DNA from 2 places in the Duganella sp. GW821-FHT01E12 genome. Region 2 is predicted to be linked to the other one. Evidence: predicted binding sites of a transcription regulator. Region 2 holds the regulator's gene; the other holds the start of a gene.

Region 1 (6,901 bases), on a different contig from region 2:
GCCCGGCGACTACCAGGCGCGCTTTGGCTGACGCCGGCAACCGGACGGGAATCAGATGATGCGGGAATTCGAAAAGTGGCTGGCGCGGGTGCTGCTGCTCAATGGCGCGCTGGCGCTGGGCGTGTGCCTGGGCCTGCTCGGCGAGCCCCAGCCGGCCGAGGCGCTGCCGCTGCTGTACGGCGCGGCCACGCTGGGCTTGCTGTCGGCGCTGCTGTCGCTCAAGCGCCGGCAGGCCGGCCTGTGGGGCGGCGCCCTGTACTACGCGCTGCAGCTGGTGGCCGTCTATCCACTCGCCGGCGGCTGGCAGTACGCGCTCAAGGCCGGCGTCAGCGTCGGCCTGGTGCTGCGCTTCCACGGCGCGGTGGTGGTGCTCAACCTGGTGGCGCTGGCGCTGCTGGCGGCCACCGCCGCCGTGCTGGCCTGGCGCCGCCGCGCGCCTACGGCTTGCGGAAGCGCAGGATGAACTGGTCGGTGTGGGCCCGGATGCCGCTCTCGAACACCTGCGCGCCGCGCTCGTCCCCGGGATTGCGCAGCGCCGGCGATTCGGCGTCCAGCACGAAGCCGGCCGCCAGCACCTCCTTGCGCACCAGCGCCTCGTCGATGCGGTGCAGCCTGGCCATGCCGGCGTCGTCCAGCCCCGGCTGGGCCGCGTGGTCCAGCACAATATAGTAGCCGCCCGGCTTGAGGGCGTCGAAGGCCGCCTTGTTCAGCTCGGCCGCGCCGGCCGCGCCGCCCCAGATATGGATGTCGTGGTAATTCTGCGAGGTCCACACCAGGTCGGCCTTGACCGGCACGTTGAGCGAGGCGGCGCCGACCGCCTCGCGCACATTGGCGCGGCCCGGCTCGGCCGACACGGGCGGCGGCGGCGGCTTGCCCTTCGAGCGGTCCAGCCAGGCCTGCGGCGTCACCGCGTACACCATACCCTGCGGCCCGACCGCCGTGCTGAACAGCCGGGTGAAATAGCCGCGGCCGGGGAAGAAGTCGATCACCGTCTGGCCCGGCTGCAGCTTGGCGAAGGCCAGCATCTCGGCCGGCTTGCGGTCGGCGTCGCGCGCCTTGTCGGCGTCCGGGCGGGTGGCGTCGGCCACGGCGGCGGCGGCCAGCGGCGCCTGCGCGGCGGCGTGGCCGGCGGCCAGCCACAGGGTGCTGCTCAGACTCAAGAGGACCAGGGTACGGCTTGCGGGCAGTAGCTTCATGGCGGCATGTCTCCATCGCGGGTGGGGGAGTGGGGATTATGCACCGGTCATGCGCTTGTCACACGTCCGGTGCAAAATATCCTTGCGGATACATTTCCCACAATCAATATGATTGAATTGCCATCCAGTGAGGATCGCTTTCCGCCGGCATAAACATGACGCTTCGACAGGTTGTGTGGCCGCGACAGCATGGAAAAAAATTCTTTTGAGAAATTAAATAAGATATAATGCTCTACTGAAATTCCGCCGCGCAGGCGGCGCACGGCAGAACCGGCAAGCTTTTTTCTTGAATCCACACGGCAACATTGCGGTTGGAAAAAAGTTTACTTAATGAAAGTCTAAATTCTGTCGTTATGTACGGTATAAGCCGGATTTTCCCGGCGGCATCAAAAAAAGTTATATAAAATAGCAACATATTCCACGACAGGGCTCGAACGCCGGCGCAGGCCGGACGTTCGAGTTGCTTTCTGAGCTGACAGAGAAGTACCTCCAGGAGAATTAGAATGAGTTTCGCGACCACCTTTACCACGGCACAGATTGCCAGCCTCAGCACTTCCCAGATCATCACGCTGGCGACTGCCGATATTGCGGCATTCAATTCTGACCAGTTGGGTGCGTTCACGACTTCGCAAATCCCTGCGTTTACCACTGCCCAGCTCGCGGGCGGCATCACCACCACCCAGGCCGCCTACCTGACCACGGCCCAGGTGAGCGTGCTGACCTCGACCCAGATCGGCGCCCTGCAGACGGCCAGCTTCGCCCAGCTGTCGACCAACGACATCGCCGCGCTGTCGACCTCGGCCATCGGCGGCATCAGCGCCGGCCAGGTCAAGGCGCTGACTACCAACCAGGTCGTGGCGCTGAGCAGCAACCAGGCCGCGCAGCTGACCTCGACCCAGGTCGCGGCGCTGAGCACCAACGCCATCGGCGCGCTGGAGACCGGCGACCTGGCCGCCATCAAGACGGCGTCGATCGCCCTGCTGAGCAGCGCCCAGGTGGCCGCGCTGAGCACCGCCCAGATCACCTCGCTGTCGACCGGCGCCGTCGCCGCCCTGAGCACCGCCGGCATCGCCGTGCTGAGCACCGACCAGGCGGTCGCGCTGACCTCGGCCCAGATCGCCAGCCTGAGCGCCACCCAGGTGGCCGCGCTGAGCAGCAAAGCCATCGGCGCCATCGAGACCGCCGACCTGGCCGGCCTGAGCACCGCCGACATCGCCGCGCTGCGCACCGCCCAGCTGGTGGGCTTGACCACCGACCAGGTCGGCGCGCTGTCGACCAACCAGACCGCCACGCTGAACTCGGCGCAGATCGGCGCCCTGAGCACCAACCAGATCGCCGCGCTGACCACCGGCCAGGCGAGCGCGCTGACCGCCGCCCAGGTGGCCGGCCTGAGCACCAACGGCGTGGCCGCGCTGGAGACCGCCGACTTCGCCGCGCTGTCGACCAACGCCATCGCCGCGCTGAGCGCCAACCAGGTCAAGGCGCTGACCACCAACCAGGTCGTCGCGCTGACCACCAATGAAGCCGCCGCGCTGGGCACCGCCCAGGTCGCCGCGCTGAGCACCAACGCCATCGCCGCGCTGGAGACGGCCGACCTGTCGGCCATCAAGGTGGCCGCGATCGCCGTGCTGAGCACCGCCCAGGTCGCCGCGCTGACCACCGGCCAGGTGGCCTCGCTGGCCACCGCCTCGGTCGCTGCGCTGAGCACCGCCGCCATCGCCGTCTTGAGCACCAACCAGGTCGTCGCGCTGAGCTCGGCCCAGATCAACAGCCTGGGCACCGCCCAAGTGGCGGCCCTGTCGAGCAACGCCATCGGCGCCATCCAGACCGCCGACCTGGCCGGCCTGTCGACCGCCGACATCGCCGCGCTGCGCAGCAACCAGCTGGCCGGCCTGACCACCGACCAGGTGGGCGCGCTGTCGACCAACCAGATCGCCGCGCTGAGCAGCGCCGCCGTCGCCGGCCTGACCACCAACCAGATCGTCGCGCTGACCACCGCGCAGGCGAGCGTGCTGAGCGTCCTGCAAGTGTCCGGCCTGTCGACCAACGCCATCGCCGCGCTGTCGACCGCCGACTTCGCCGCGCTGTCGACCGCCGTGGTCGCGTCGCTGAGCGTGAACCAGGTCAAGGCCCTGACCACCGGCCAGGTCGTCGCGCTGACCACCGGCGAAGCGGCCGCGCTGGGCACCGCGCAGGTCGCCGCGCTGAGCACCAACGCCATCGCCGCGATGGAAACGGCTGACCTGTCGGCCATCAAGACCGCCGCCATCGCCGCGCTGACCACCGCGCAGGTGACCGCGCTGACCACCGGCCAGATCAACTCGCTGGCCACCGCCTCGGTCGCCGCGCTGAGCACCGGCGCCATCGGCGTGCTGAGCACCGACCAGGTCGTCGCCCTGACCTCGTCCCAGATCGCCAGCCTGAGCGCCACGCAAGTGGCCGCGCTGAGCAGCAAGGCCATCGGCGCCATCGAGACCGCCGACCTGGCCGGCCTGAGCACCGCCGACATCGCCGCGCTGCGCACCGCCCAGCTGGCGGGCCTGACCACCGACCAGGTGGGCGCGCTGTCGACCAACCAGTTCGCCGCGCTGAACTCGGCGCAAGTGGGCGCCCTGAGCACCAACCAGATCGTCGCCCTGACCACCGCGCAAGCGAGCGTGCTGACCGCCGCCCAGGCCGCCGGCCTGAGCACCAACGGCGTGGCCGCGCTGGAGACCGCCGACTTCGCCGCGCTGTCGACCAACGCCATCGCCGCGCTGAGCGCCAACCAGGTCAAGGCCCTGACGACCAACCAGGTCGTCGCGCTGACCACCAATGAAGCCGCCGCGCTGGGCACCGCGCAAGTGGCCGCGCTGAGCACCAACGCCATCGCCGCGCTGGAGACGGCCGACCTGGCAGCGATCAAGGTCGCCGCCATCGCCGTGCTGGGCACCGCGCAGGTCGCCGCATTGACCACCGGCCAGGTCAGCTCGCTGACCACCGCCGCCATCGCCGCGCTGAGCACCGCCGCCATCGCCGTGCTGAGCACCAACCAGGTCGTCGCGCTGAGCTCGGCCCAGATCAACAGCCTGGGCACCGCGCAAGTGGCGGCCCTGTCGAGCAACGCCATCGGCGCCATCCAGACCGCCGACCTGGCCGGCCTGTCGACCGCCGACATCGCCGCGCTGCGCAGCAACCAGCTGGCCGGTTTGACCACCGACCAGGTGGGCGCGCTGTCGACCAACCAGATCGTCGCGCTGACCACGGCCGCCGTGTCCGGCCTGACCACCAACCAGATCGTCGCCCTGACCACCGGCCAGGCCAGCGCGCTGAGCACTGCGCAAGTGGCCGCGCTGACCACCAACGCCATCGCCGCGCTGGAGACCGCCGACTTCGCGGCCCTGCGTTCGGACGCGATCGCTGCGTTGAGCGTGAACCAGGTCAAGGCCCTGACCACCGCGCAAGTGGTGGCGCTGACCACCGGCGAAGCGGCCGCGCTGAGCACCGCGCAGGTCGCCGCGCTGAGCACCAACGCCATCGCCGCCTTGGAAACGGCCGACCTGTCGGCGATCAAGACCGCCGCCATCGCCGCCCTGACCACCGCGCAGGTGACCGCGCTGACCACCGGCCAGATCAACTCGCTGGCGACCGCCTCGGTCGCCGCGCTGAGCACCGGCGCCATCGGCGTGCTGAGCACCGACCAGGTCGTCGCCCTGACCTCGTCGCAGATCGCCAGCCTGAGCGCCACGCAAGTGGCCGCGCTGAGCAGCAAAGCCATCGGCGCCATCGAGACCGCCGACCTGGCCGGCCTGAGCACCGCCGACATCGCCGCGCTGCGCACCGCCCAGCTGGCGGGCCTGACCACCGACCAGGTGGGCGCGCTGTCGACCAACCAGTTCGCCGCGCTGAACTCGGCGCAGATCGGCGCCCTGAGCACCAACCAGATCGTCGCCCTGACCACCGCGCAAGCGAGCGTGCTGACCGCCGCCCAGGCCGCCGGCCTGAGCACCAACGGCGTGGCCGCGCTGGAGACCGCCGACTTCGCCGCGCTGTCGACCAACGCCATCGCCGCGCTGAGCGCCAACCAGGTCAAGGCCCTGACGACCAACCAGGTCGTCGCGCTGACCACCAATGAAGCCGCCGCGCTGGGCACCGCGCAAGTGGCCGCGCTGAGCACCAACGCCATCGCCGCGCTGGAGACGGCCGACCTGTCGGCCATCAAGGTGGCCGCCATCGCCATCCTGAGCACCGCCCAGGTCGCCGCGCTGACGACCGGCCAGGTGGCCTCGCTGGCCACCGCCTCGGTCGCCGCGCTGAGCACCGCCGCCATCGCCGTGCTGAGCACCAACCAGGTCGTCGCGCTGAGCTCGGCCCAGATCAACAGCCTGGGCACCGCGCAAGTGGCGGCCCTGTCGAGCAATGCCATCGGCGCCATCCAGACCGCCGACCTGGCCGGCCTGAGCACCGCCGACATCGCCGCGCTGCGCAGCAACCAGCTGGCCGGTTTGACCACCGACCAGGTGGGCGCGCTGTCGACCAACCAGATCGTCGCGCTGACCACGGCCGCCGTGTCCGGCCTGACCACCAACCAGATCGTCGCCCTGACCACCGGCCAGGCCAGCGCGCTGAGCACTGCGCAAGTGGCCGCGCTGACCACCAACGCCATCGCCGCGCTGGAGACCGCCGACTTCGCGGCCCTGCGTTCGGACGCGATCGCCGCGCTGAGCGTGAACCAGGTCAAGGCCCTGACCACCGCGCAAGTGGTGGCGCTGACCACCGGCGAAGCGGCCGCGCTGAGCACCGCGCAGGTCGCCGCGCTGAGCACCAACGCCATCGCCGCCTTGGAAACGGCCGACCTGTCGGCGATCAAGACCGCCGCCATCGCCGCGCTGACCACCGCGCAGGTGACCGCGCTGACCACCGGCCAGATCAACTCGCTGGCGACCGCCTCGGTCGCCGCGCTGAGCACCGGCGCCATCGGCGCGCTGAGCACCGACCAGGTCGTCGCCCTGACCTCGTCCCAGATCGCCAGCCTGAGCGCCACGCAAGTGGCCGCGCTGAGCAGCAAAGCCATCGGCGCCATCGAGACCGCCGACCTGGCCGGCCTGAGCACCGCCGACATCGCCGCGCTGCGCACCGCCCAGCTGGTCGGCCTGACCACCGACCAGGTGGGCGCGCTGTCGACCAACCAGACCGCCACGCTGAACTCGGCGCAGATCGGTGCCCTGAGCACCAACCAGATCGTCGCCCTGACCACCGGCCAGGCGAGCGCGCTGACCGCCGCCCAGGTGGCCGGCCTGAGCACCAACGGCGTGGCCGCGCTGGAGACCGCCGACTTCGCCGCGCTGTCGACCAACGCCATCGCCGCGCTGAGCGTCAACCAGGTCAAGGCCCTGACCACCAACCAGGTCGTCGCGCTGACCACCAATGAAGCGGCCGCGCTGGGCACCGCGCAGGTCGCCGCGCTGACCACCAACGCCATCGCCGCGCTGGAAACGGCCGACCTGAGCGCCATCAAGACCGCGTCCATCGCCGTGCTGGGCAGCGCCCAGGTCGCCGCGCTGACCACCGGCCAGGTCAGCTCGTTGACCACCGGCGCCATCGCCGCGCTGAGCACCGCCGGCATCGCCGTGCTGAGCACCAACCAGGTGGTCGCGCTCGGTTCCGCGCAGATCGCCAGCCTGGGCACCGCGCAAGTGGCCGCCCTGTCGAGCAACGCGCTCGGC
Region 2 (6,901 bases):
GCGATTTGGATGCTGCGTTCAGGCCGCTAAGTCCTTGTTGGAACATGGTATTCCCCTATGCTAGGTATGACGTGTGAACTGCGTTACAAAACTTCTTTAACATCGGACATCGCGAACTGTCCGAGCGAGGTATTCAACTTGACGCCGCCGCTGCCGGTCGACACGCTGGCCACCGCCGCCAGTTGCAGCGCGGTCGAGTCGGTCAGCGTCTTGCCGGCGCTGACCGCCTTCACCGTGAAGGTGTAGCTGCCGGCCGGCGCGGTGGTCTTGGCGTCGGTGGTGCCGTCCCAGGTGATCGGGTAGGTGCCGACGTCGGTGCTCTTCATGTTCATGGTGCGCACCACGGCGCCGCTCTTGTCCTGGATCGAGATCGTCACGCTCTCGGCCGGCGAGGCCAGGTCGACGCCGAACACGCTGGTACTGGTGGTCTTGCCGGCGCTGTCGGTGCTGGTCGAGAGATCGATGCCGGCGCCCTTTACCAGCACGCCCTTGCCGATCAGGTTGGTCGCGGTCAGCGACTGCGACGCGGCCTGGTCGGTGCGCAGCGATTCCAGCGTGGCGTTGACCTTGTTGATGCCGGTCACCGTCGACAGCTGGGCCAGCTGGCTGGTCATGGCCGCGTTGTCCATCGGATTCAGCGGATCCTGGTTCTTCAGCTGCGTCACCAGCAGCTTCATGAACTTGTCCTGGTCCGCGCCGACGTCGTCGGTGGCCTTGGTGCTGGTGTTGTTGGTGGTGTTGACCGGGGCCGCCACTGGCGTGTCGATCACTGCGCTGATAGTCATGATTGCCTCTTAAAGATTACTGGCCGATGGTCAGGGTTTTGAGCAGCAGCGTCTTGGCCGCGTTCATGGTCTCGACGTTGGTCTGGTAGGAGCGCGAGGCCGACAGCATGTTGACCATTTCGTCGACCACGTTCACATTGGGCATGGTCACATAGCCCTTGTCGTCGGCCATCGGATGCTTGGGGTCGTACATCTGCTTCATCGGCGACTGGTCTTCCACCACCTGCTTGACCCGCACCCCGGTGGAGGCCCCACCGTCGGTCGGCGTGGTGGCCTCGAACACCACCTGGCGCGCGCGGTAGGCCTCGCCGCTGGCGCTGGTGGCGCTGTCGGCGTTGGCCAGGTTGGACGCCACCACGTTGAGCCGTTGCGCCTGGGCGCTCATGGCCGAACCTGAAACATTGAAAATATTAAACAGCGACATGATCAGCTACCTCCCTGTATCGCCGCCATCATGGTTTTGATCTGGGCGTTGATTGCGGTGATGCCAGCCTCGTAGCGGATGGCGTTGTCGGCGAACTGGTTGCGTTCCACATCCATGTCGACCGTGTTGCCGTCGACCGCGCCCTGCACCACGCCGCGGTACAGCAGCGGCGTGCCATCCGCCATCGTCGTGCCGTCTTGCAGGGGGTTGGGGTAATGCTTGCTGGCGGTGGTCTTGAGCGTGGCGTTCGCGCTGGGGCTGGCCTTGTCCAGCGCCGCCTGCATGGCGCTGGAAAAATCGATGTCGCGGGCCTTGTAGTTGGGCGTGTCGCCGTTGGCGATGTTCGAGGCGAGCACGCTCTGCCGCTGAGAGCGCAGGCTCAGCGCGGCTTCGTTAAAGCGCAGGTAATCGTCGAGTTTCCCAACCATGGCAGCTCCCAATGGACGAACTTGTTATGACAGGATCGATGATACGGAGTTGCCGGCTGTAACCATCGGGCGATAAGCCACTGCTTTTCGGTCCTATTCAAGGCTTCAAGTCCAGACCGCCAGACTATGATGGCAATATTGAAGGGGACTAACACGCCATGAAACGACTGCTCATCACTGCCGCCCTGCTGGCCCTGCTGCCTGCGGCCCACGCCCAGCAAGCGCTGCGCCAGGACGCCGCCGCGCTCAAGCGCAGCGTCGAACAATTCCTGCAGGTGCAAAGCGGCGGCCTGCCCGGCCAGGTGACGGTCACCGTGGGCGCCATCGACCCGCGCATGAACCTAGCCGCCTGCCCCGATCCGCAAGCCTTCTTCATGCCCGGCGCGCGCGCCTGGGGCAAGACCACGGTCGGCGTGCGCTGTGCGACACCGGCGGCCTGGACGGTATATATTCAAGCCACGGTCACCGTGGTGGGCGAGTACATCGCCAGCGCCGCCCCGCTGGCCCAGGGCCAGGCCATCGAGGCCGGCCAGCTGGTGACCCTGAAGGGCGACCTGACCGCGCTGCCGGCCGGCATCGCCACCGACATGGGCCAGGTGATCGGCCGCAGCACCAATATTTCACTGCCGCCGGGCACCCCGCTGCGCCTCGATACGCTGCGCAGCAAGCCGGTGGTGCAATCCGGGCAACTGGTGCGGCTGGTTTCCAGCGGCAACGGCTTCAGCGTCTCGGCCGAAGCCCGCGCCATGAGCACGGCCGGCGACGGCCAGGTAGTCCAGGTAAAAACTTCCGGTGGGCAACAAATCACCGGCATCGCCAAGGCAGGCGGACTGGTGGAGGTGGCGTTTTGACGGAACGCCGGGGATCTTGCGGTAAAGCAACGCTAAAGTTTTGCGCGCGGCCGCCGTTATAGACTCAGATCCCGGAGTTTCGTACTCCTACCAGAGAAGGATAATGCTGTGAAAATCAACGATACATTGAAGAGCACGACCGGCTTGCCGTCGTCGTCCCCGGCTTCCACCTCGACCGCGCGCGGCGCGGACAAGGCGGCCGCCCCGGCGACACCCGCAACGTCGGACAATGTGCGCCTGTCGCCGCAAGGCCAGGCATTGGCGGCCAGTGCGGCCGGCGGCGCCAACGCTGTGTTCGATACCAAAAAGGTCGAGCGCATCAAGCTGGCGATTGCCGACGGTCAGTTCCAGGTCAACTCGGAAAAAGTGGCGGATGGCTTGCTGGATACAGTCAAGGATCTGCTGCACTCTCGCAAACGATAGGTCTTACCATGTCAACCGCTACCCCGCTGAACAGCCTGCGTGAAGAAGAACAGATCATGACGACCCTGCTGGGCGTCCTGAAGCAGGAGCAGCAACACCTGGTGGCGGCGGAAATCGACGGCCTGACGGCGGTCACCACCAAGAAATCGGCACTGGTCACGCAGATGACCCTGTTGTCGGCCCAGCGCCACCGCGCCCTGGGCAAGGCCGGCTACCCGGCCGAGGAAGCCGGCATGGATGCCTGGGCCGCCTCCTGCGGCGCCGACGCCGCCGAAGCCACCGCCCTGTGGCAGGCGCTGCAGCACCACGCGCGCGAAGCCAAGGAACTGAACCGCATCAACGGCATGCTGATCAACAAGCAGATGGGCCACACGCAAGGCGCGCTGCAGGCGCTGCGTCCGCAATCGGCCGGCGCCAACAATTTCTACGGCCCTGGAGGCCTGTCCACCACCCTGCCCCGCAGCCGCGGATTCCTGGCCGGCTGATCCAATTTTATCTATTGCTGGGCCGGCGCCTGCGTCGGCAATTCCGTCACCGTATCCGGGATACCGGACAAGATCGTGACCGCCACGCGGCGATTGCGCGCGCGCCCGATCGGATTGTCGTTCGACGCCACCGGCACGTTCGAGCTGAAGCCCACCGCCGTCAGCCGTCCCGGCGCCACGCCGGCGTCGATGAACAGCCGCACCACGCTGCTGGCGCGCACCGCCGACAGTTCCCAGTTGGACGGGAACAGCGCGTTGCGGATCGGCTGGTTGTCGGTGTGGCCCTCCACCTGCACATTGTGGTCGTCGTTCTTGAGCAGGCCGGCCACGGCGCGCAGCGCCTCGGTCGATTCGCTGGTCAGGCGCGCGTCGCCCGGATCGAACAGCACCGAGGCGTTGATCTCGACGCTGACGCCGCGGCTGTTCTGCGTGACGCGCACCTTGCCCTCCTTGACCAGCGGCGCCAGCGTGGACAACAAGTCCTGCGCCAGCTTGGTCATCTGGGTTTTTTCCTTGCGCAGCAGTTCGGCGTGGCGGCGCAAATTGGGATTGGGGATGGGCAGGTTGGGCACCTCAGTGGTGACCGGCTTGGCCGAGCCGGCGCCGCCGAAGGCGTCCCCCAGCGCGACCGACAGCACCTTGTAGCGGCCGATATTGACCACCGAAATCGCATACATGACGACGAAGAAGGCGAACAGCAGCGTGATGAAGTCGGCGTAGGAGATCAGCCAGCGCTCGTGGTTCTCCGGCTCGTCGTCGAACTTCCTGCGCGCGCGGCGGTTCAGCATGTCAGTGTTCCCGCATCAGCGTGGCGATGCGCTCGTCGATGACGCGCGTGTGGTCGCCGGTGGCGATGTCGTAGAACACGGCGGCGGCGATCTCCTGCTGGTGCACGGCCTGCGTGACGATGGCCTTGAGCTTGTTGGCGATCGGGTAGAAGAACAGGTTGGCCAGGCCGACCCCGTAGATGGTCGACACGAAGGCCACCGCGATGCCCGAACCCAGCTTGCTCGGATCGGTGAGGTTCTCCATCACGTGGATCAGGCCCAGCACCGCGCCCAGGATGCCGATGGTGGGCGAATAGCCGGCCGCCGACTCCCAGATGCGCACCGCCTGGCGCTCCTCGGTTTCGTAGGCGGTGATTTCGGTGTCGAGGATCTGGCGCAGCTTGTCGGGATTGATGCCGTCGACGATCAGGCGCAGGCCCTTGGTGTTGAACTGGTCCTTGGACGAGAGCATGTAGCGCTCCAGCGACAGCAGGCCGTCGCGGCGCGCCGCGAGGTTCCAGGCGTTGATGTCGCGCGCCAGCACGGCGCGGGTGTCGGCCGGCGGCGCGAACACCAGCCGCAGCATGCGCACGCCGCGCAGAAAAGTCTTGAAGCGGGTCTGCAGCATCACCGCGCCGAAGGTGCCGATCACCACGATCGCGAACGCGGCCGGCTGCAGCAGCGAGGCGATCTTGCCGCCCTCGAGCGACTGGCCGACGACGATGCCGGCCAGCGCCAGCAGCACCCCGGCTACGCTGGCCCAGTCCAAGACCGCTCCCGAAGTGAGGCGCGCAACCGCGCCACGGCCTGCGTATGCAGCTGCGATACGCGCGATTCCGATACGCCCATCACGGCGCCGATTTCTTTCAAGTTGAGCTCCTCTTCGTAGTACAGCCCCATCAGGATCTTCTCGCGCGGCGGCAGCGCGTCGATGGCGTCGATCACGGCCTGGCGGAAGTCGCCGTCCAACAGCGAGCGCAGCGGATCGCTCTCCTCGTCCGAGCAGTAACGGTCGAGGAAGCTGTCGTTGCCGTCGTCGTCGTGAAAATCTTCGTAATACACCAGCTGGTGGCCGCCGCCGTCGGACAGCATTTCCTGATAGTCGGCCAGCGACAGCTTGAGCATCTTGGCCACCTCCGACTCGGTCGGCGGATGGCCCAGGCGCTGCTGCAGCGTGCTCATCGCGGTCTCGATCTTGCGCATGTTCTGGCGCATCGAGCGCGGCAGCCAGTCGCTGTTGCGCAGCTCGTCGAGCATGGCGCCGCGGATGCGCAGCACCGCGTAGGTCTCGAACTGGGCGCCATGGGTGTCCTCGTAACGGCTGATGGCGTCGAGCAGGCCGATCATCCCGGCTTGCACCAGATCGTCGACTTCGACGCTGGGCGGCAGTTTCGCCTTCATGTGGTGGGCCAAGCGCTTCACCAACGGCATGTGCTCCGTCAGCAAAGAATCCTTGTCCACTTTCCCTTTGACCGTGTACATAGCCTGTTTATTATTGATTAAGCGCTAAAATTATCATGCTCCCTTAACGGAAAGATGGCGAGCCGGCCAGCGCGAAGCGGCCCGCCAGTTGACGGAACGCGACCGAAGCCCCGGCCAGCGGAAACGCATCGACCACCGCACGCCCCAAGCGTGCGGCGCGCTGCAGGTATTCGTCCGCCGGCACCGATCCCATCGAAACGAGGTTCACCGCGAGGTATCGGCTGGCTGCCTGTGCCATGTTATCGTATACCACCTTTGCTTCCGATTCGGAAGCCCCGGTGACCAGAATTCCGAACGGACGCCGTCCCAGCTCCTGATTCAGGCGCTTGATCATACTGTACGCGGCCTTGATCGAGGTAGCGCTATTCGATACCTGGACCACGATTTCCGAGCTGGCCATGACCGGCACCGGGAAGGCCACGCCGTCGAACTCGCCGTCGACGATGACGATGCCGGTCTGCTTGGCCAGCACGTCGAAGGCCTTGGCCAGGCGGCGCGTCTCGTCCGGGCCGCTGCGCGGCACGCCGCGTGTCATCGACGCCACAGAGAAACCTTGCGGCACCTGGTGGATCACCTGGTTGAGGGCGCACTCCTGGCGCGCCACGTTGAGCAGGCTGGCGCCGCCGTCCACGCCCAGGCGCGAGGCCACGCCGTGGGCGCTGGCGCAGGCGTCGACCAGCAGCACGTCGTTGCCGGCGCGCGCCAGCGAGGCGCCCAGGTTGACCAGCATGGCGCCCTTGTCGTCCTGCGGCGTGGCCGACAGGAAGGTGACGATGCGGGGCTGCGGCCCCGCCAGCATGCGGCGCAGTCCCTCCGCCTGGTCGAAATCGAAATTAGCCAAGGTGCACCTCGCGCATCGCTGGTTCGTTCTGGCCGTTGCTCATCAGCAGAGGCAGTTCGGCGTCCAGGTATTGGGTGTTGACGACGTCGCGTTTCAACTTGAAAGCGCGGTCGATCAGGTAGGCCGGATCGGCCAGGTGCAGGTCTTCCGGCACGCGCTGGCCGTTCGACACGTAGAACAGATTGAGCTTCTGGCGGATCACCACGTCGAGCACGTTGCCGATGGCGGCCGCCTCGTCGAGCTTGGTCATGATGCAGCCTGCCAGGCCGCTGCCCTGATAGGCGCGCACCACTTCGTTCAAGGTTTCCTGGGTGGCCGTCGCGTTCAGGCACAGCAGGCGCTTGACGTCGGAGCCGGCGCCCTGCAACATCGAGACCTGCTCGGTCACCATCTGGTCGCGCTGGCTGACGCCGAC

The links. Region 2 encodes FliA, which starts transcription of late flagellar genes. Its sites were predicted from a motif close to CTAAAGTTTNNNNNNNNNNNGCCGNTA; they were not measured.
Region 1: a site for FliA is predicted at 1,524-1,550, ahead of AC07WS_RS00525 (SPM autocatalytic domain-containing protein). Genes of this name have one in related genera too.

The regions. Positions count from the first base shown of each region.
Region 1 covers NZ_JBWKWR010000001.1:150,616-157,516, reverse strand. Annotated here, with positions in the region: gene AC07WS_RS00540 (GlxA family transcriptional regulator) at 1-31, shown strand, start outside; gene AC07WS_RS00535 (hypothetical protein) at 59-463, shown strand; gene AC07WS_RS00530 (class I SAM-dependent methyltransferase) at 438-1,196, opposite strand; gene AC07WS_RS00525 (SPM autocatalytic domain-containing protein) at 1,700-6,901, shown strand, end outside.
Region 2 covers NZ_JBWKWR010000002.1:335,344-342,244, forward strand. Annotated here, with positions in the region: gene AC07WS_RS06775 (flagellar hook protein FlgE) at 1-46, opposite strand, end outside; gene AC07WS_RS06780 (flagellar hook assembly protein FlgD) at 84-785, opposite strand; gene flgC (flagellar basal body rod protein FlgC) at 802-1,209, opposite strand; gene flgB (flagellar basal body rod protein FlgB) at 1,212-1,637, opposite strand; gene flgA (flagellar basal body P-ring formation chaperone FlgA) at 1,796-2,488, shown strand; gene flgM (flagellar biosynthesis anti-sigma factor FlgM) at 2,597-2,911, shown strand; gene AC07WS_RS06805 (flagella synthesis protein FlgN) at 2,920-3,396, shown strand; gene motD (flagellar motor protein MotD) at 3,408-4,184, opposite strand; gene AC07WS_RS06815 (flagellar motor protein) at 4,186-4,932, opposite strand; gene AC07WS_RS06820 (RNA polymerase sigma factor FliA) at 4,914-5,645, opposite strand; gene AC07WS_RS06825 (MinD/ParA family ATP-binding protein) at 5,689-6,486, opposite strand; gene flhF (flagellar biosynthesis GTPase FlhF) at 6,479-6,901, opposite strand, start outside.